2 regions of the Solibacillus sp. FSL R7-0668 genome follow, and region 2 is predicted to be linked to the other one. Evidence: a T-box and tRNA genes for the amino acid it is inferred to sense, from the RefSeq annotation. Region 2 holds a T-box; the other holds one or more tRNA genes.
The links. The T-box of region 2 lies ahead of metG (methionine--tRNA ligase). A T-box ahead of a tRNA ligase gene usually reads a tRNA of that ligase, here a tRNA-Met.
Positions count from the first base shown of each region.

Region 1: it has a tRNA-Met gene. The T-box ahead of metG (methionine--tRNA ligase) is inferred to sense a tRNA for this amino acid. The anticodon was not compared.

Region 1 covers NZ_JBBOUU010000001.1:2,971,267-2,973,627, reverse strand. The annotation lists tRNA gene MKX47_RS14950 (tRNA-Leu) at 1-55, shown strand, start outside; tRNA gene MKX47_RS14945 (tRNA-Gly) at 99-173, shown strand; tRNA gene MKX47_RS14940 (tRNA-Leu) at 178-266, shown strand; tRNA gene MKX47_RS14935 (tRNA-Arg) at 288-364, shown strand; tRNA gene MKX47_RS14930 (tRNA-Pro) at 371-447, shown strand; tRNA gene MKX47_RS14925 (tRNA-Ala) at 455-530, shown strand; tRNA gene MKX47_RS14920 (tRNA-Met) at 557-630, shown strand; tRNA gene MKX47_RS14915 (tRNA-Ile) at 637-713, shown strand; tRNA gene MKX47_RS14910 (tRNA-Ser) at 733-825, shown strand; tRNA gene MKX47_RS14905 (tRNA-Met) at 893-967, shown strand; tRNA gene MKX47_RS14900 (tRNA-Asp) at 971-1,046, shown strand; tRNA gene MKX47_RS14895 (tRNA-Phe) at 1,056-1,131, shown strand; tRNA gene MKX47_RS14890 (tRNA-Gly) at 1,135-1,208, shown strand; tRNA gene MKX47_RS14885 (tRNA-Ile) at 1,224-1,300, shown strand; tRNA gene MKX47_RS14880 (tRNA-Asn) at 1,311-1,386, shown strand; tRNA gene MKX47_RS14875 (tRNA-Ser) at 1,398-1,488, shown strand; tRNA gene MKX47_RS14870 (tRNA-Glu) at 1,491-1,562, shown strand; gene MKX47_RS14865 (hypothetical protein) at 1,680-2,361, opposite strand, start outside.
Region 2 covers NZ_JBBOUU010000001.1:1,490,638-1,492,998, reverse strand. The annotation lists gene metG (methionine--tRNA ligase) at 1-1,182, opposite strand, end outside; T-box leader at 1,296-1,537, opposite strand; gene MKX47_RS07140 (hypothetical protein) at 1,592-2,361, opposite strand, start outside.

The DNA of each region.
Region 1 (2,361 bases), 1.5 Mb from region 2:
GACTTAGGATCTAGCGCCTAACGGCGTGGGGGTTCGACTCCCTTCACCCGCACCATTAAATTTTATAACTGTCAGAGTAAAAATATCTTATGCATTTTGCGGAAGTAGTTCAGTGGTAGAACACCACCTTGCCAAGGTGGGGGTCGCGAGTTCGAACCTCGTCTTCCGCTCCAAAATGCCGGGGTGGCGGAACTGGCAGACGCACAGGACTTAAAATCCTGCGGTGAGTGATCACCGTGCCGGTTCGATTCCGGCCCTCGGCACCATTTAAATTAACTAAGTATAGCGCGCCCGTAGCTCAATTGGATAGAGCGTCTGACTACGGATCAGAAGGTTATGGGTTCGACTCCTGTCGGGCGCGCCAGATTATCGGAATGTAGCTCAGCTTGGTAGAGCACTTGGTTTGGGACCAAGGGGTCGTAGGTTCGAATCCTGTCATTCCGACCATTATAATGGGGCCTTAGCTCAGCTGGGAGAGCGCCTGCCTTGCACGCAGGAGGTCAGCGGTTCGATCCCGCTAGGCTCCACCATAATAAATAACCAAAATAAAGATCCTGGCTACCTAGCTCAGCTGGCTAGAGCATTCGGTTCATACCCGAAAGGTCGTGGGTTCGACTCCCTCGGTAGCCATCTTAAGGACCTTTAGCTCAGTTGGTTAGAGCAGACGGCTCATAACCGTCCGGTCACAGGTTCGAGTCCTGTAAGGTCCACCAGTAAACATATAAACATCTCGGAGGTATACCCAAGTTCGGCTGAAGGGATCGGTCTTGAAAACCGACAGGCGGGTAACACCGCGCGGGGGTTCGAATCCCTCTACCTCCTCCATTTTAATAAAATGGATAAGTTTATATAGCCTCGAAGTGGAACAAATAGCTAAAAGTAATAGTATTATCGCGGGGTGGAGCAGTGGTAGCTCGTCGGGCTCATAACCCGAAGGTCACAGGTTCAAGTCCTGTCCCCGCAACCAAAAGGTCCCGTGGTGTAGCGGTTAACATGCCTGCCTGTCACGCAGGAGATCGCCGGTTCGATCCCGGTCGGGACCGCCATTTTTTTGTGGGTTTGTAGCTCAGTTGGTAGAGCATTAGATTGAAGCTCTAAGTGTCGGCGGTTCGATTCCGTCCAAACCCACCATATGCGGGTGTAGTTTAGTGGTAAAACCTCAGCCTTCCAAGCTGATGTTGTCGGTTCGATTCCGATCACCCGCTCCAGTTTTATAAAAAAGAGGGCCTATAGCTCAGCTGGTTAGAGCGCACGCCTGATAAGCGTGAGGTCGATGGTTCGAGTCCATTTAGGCCCACCATATAAATTATTCCGAAGTAGCTCAGTTGGTAGAGCATCCGGCTGTTAACCGGCAGGTCGCAGGTTCGAGTCCTGCCTTCGGAGCCATATGTATTTATGGGGACATACTCAAGAGGCTGAAGAGGCGCCCCTGCTAAGGGTGTAGGTCGGGTAACCGGCGCGAGGGTTCAAATCCCTCTGTCTCCGCCATAGGCCCGTTGGTCAAGCGGTTAAGACACCGCCCTTTCACGGCGGTAACACGGGTTCGAATCCCGTACGGGTCATACATAAATGAAAAGTAAAACGCTAAGCAGATTTTTCTTGCTTAGCGTTTTTTATATTGAAAAAATGATAACAAGTCGTATTGCGGCTAATTTCTACAAATTACCGAGAAAATCATCTTAAATTGTTAGGTAGAAAATATTATTATCTATTTTTAAATCAATGAAAGGAAGCTGGAGAGAGGCTATTATCACCTGATTTTGAACGATTATCGGCTTCTCTGTCGTGTAAAGTTCTAGTCGAGTGATTTGCTTAAAATTGTCTGCAAAAGTTGTTTTTATAGGCTGTGAAATTGTATAGGGCGTGATTCCATTTAATATTTTGATGAAATTAAAATGGATGGCTTCGCTATTGTGTATTGTAATATTCATTGGGTCAAAGGCTACAGCTGTTAAAGTACCAGTAATAACAAGTTTATATCCAATCGATTGGTCAAATTGTTCAAAGTCAGATTGCTTTAAATCACTAACTTTTTGAATAATCATTTTTGATAATTGGTTGTAACTTGGTAGCGATATATTGGATTGTACATTTGGAAAAAAGGATTCGAAAAAATCGAATAAGCTATATTCTGATTGGATAAATTGCTGATGCCAATCTGTTGCATAGCGATCAAGAAGTAAGCACATAGCAAGACCAGTACTGTAACAACTTTTACGGATATGTAAATGGCTTTCGAAAGCGTCAGTTAGAATGTATAAACTTTTTTCAATATACTGTTCGTATTTGTCTGCTGCAATGTCCTGGAATGCCTTATTTTCGATATAATATGCAGGACCTTCAATTGTTTCAATGGCAGCT
Region 2 (2,361 bases):
TTTCAACGTGCGATTCACAAAATTCGCAAATGCCCCGAGCAACTCGCTGTTATGACTATAAATAAACTCACGCCATGAAAAGTCGGCATCGCGCGTTTCAGGTGCATTGATCGTTAAAAAGTAGCGCAAAGAATCCGGATGATAGCGCTGTAAAATATCGGGTACCCAAACTGCCCAATTTTGACTCGTGGACAGCTTTCGTTTTTCGAGTGTTAAATATTCATTCGACACAATATGCGTTGGTAAAGCCTCACTGTTTAAGCCGCGTAAAATGGCTGGCCAAATCACGCTATGAAACGGAATATTATCCTTTCCATGCACATAATACGAAGTCGTTTGGGCATTCCACCACTTCATCATATCAACACCGTTTACCTTCCCCCACTCCACGCTTGCTGTATAATAGCCCGCAACCGCTTCAATCCACACATATATTTTCTTGCCCTCAAAGCCGGCTACCGGAACATCAATCCCATTTGGTAAATCACGTGTAACCGCGCGATCAGGCAGCCCCTCTGCTAAATAGCGCTTCGTTAATTGAAGCGCATTGTCTCGCCAAGCATTAGTTTGCTCCGCATGTTCTGTATAACGCTCAAGCTGCTGCTGGAATTTGCTAAATGCAAAATAGTAATGCTCAGTTTCACGAATTTCCGGCTCCGTCCCACAAATTTTACAGCGCTTCTCCAGTAAATCCAGTGGGTCTAAAATCGCCGAACAATTATCACATTGATCACCACGCGCTTTTGCCCCACAGTTCGGACAGATTCCTTCCACAAAGCGATCAGGTAAAAACTGCTTATCTACCGTACAATACGCTTGCTCGATTTTTTTCGTATACAAATGACCGTTTTCTAGAAGCTTCAAGAAAATTGCTTGAACGGATTTGTGATGATGTTCGGCATCGGTACGCGTATATAAATCATACGTAAAGCCAAGCTTCTGAAAGCATTCAATAAACTCCTGATGATAACGATCTGCAATCGCTGTAACCGTTGTTTGCTCCTGATTTGCCCGAATCGAAATCGGGGTACCATTACAATCACTCCCCGAAACGTACAGGACGTCCTCACCTTTCAATCGATAGTATCTCGCTAAAATATCTCCAGGTAATAAGGCCGCGATATGCCCCAAATGAAGTGAACCATTTGCATAAGGCCAAGCCCCTCCGATTAAAATTGCCATTTACATTTCCTCCTAAAATTGTATTCCAAAAAGCGTAGAGATGTACGAATTCTTTTGCAAATATGACCCCTCACTTCCTATTTGCAAAAAAAAACGCCCCAACCGCATAATGCGATTAGGACGAATCATTCGTGTTACCACCTAAATTTACAAATAGCTCACACTATTTGCCTCAAGTCAGTACGTGTTCATACTGCTGCTGTTGTAACGAGTGCATCTCTCGAAAGTAGCCTACTCCGTTTTCGGTACTTTTGCTCAAAGGCCATGTTCGGTAAACGTTGTTTGCTTTATTTCCACCATCAAAAGCTCTCTATATAACGCCGTATTACGTACTCTTCCTTATCAACGCTTTTCTTAATTAGTGCCATTCTACAATAACAAAGGACCCATTTCAAGGAATTTTGTCATTTTACTTTTTATAATAATTGACGATCGCTAGCGCACCTTCATTGTCTGGTTGGTCTACAAGCAGCTCTTTCGCTTCTTCCAACCATTTCAACTCGCGACTTATTTCTTCAATCGCTGTTTCAGTCGCCAGCTTTTCATGTGGCTTCCAGTTGTATTCAAAGCGACCATTCCAAATCTCTTCATCCTCATTCAAATACTCAGCAATTTTAGTGAGTGTATAAAAATGATGCAGCGTTTGGCAATGTGTTTTAGCATGCTTTGTATAGCGCATGCATACTTGCCCCGCGTATTCATATTCGTCGATTTCACGGTATTGACCCTCATAAAGCATGGCCAAAATCAACTTACTCGCCCCATCAAATAGCACATCACTAATCGTATCCTCATGCAGCTCAATATCTAGCTTCCCTTTATCTGCACATTGTAATGCAGCGTGAACCCCCGGCACAATATTGACGATGCCATCTGTTAAAAACCAATGACGGATTTCTTCTCGTTCCGGCTCTAAAAAGTTTAGTGCCTCGATTTTGCCCCAGTCTGAAACATTTTTTGCGACGTCCCAAATAGCATCATTGGCGCTCGGCATACCGTTTGATAACGCAAATAACGCCACTCCAGTAAATTCCTCATGCAAGGCGATTTGCTTTAAAAGCTCCTTATGCTTTTCACAGTTTGTCGCCCCTAACACAACCAATGCAAATTTAACGACCTCGCGATGGGCGGCATGCTCTAATAGCCACAGCGCCTCCTGCTGCACAAGCGCTTCATCTT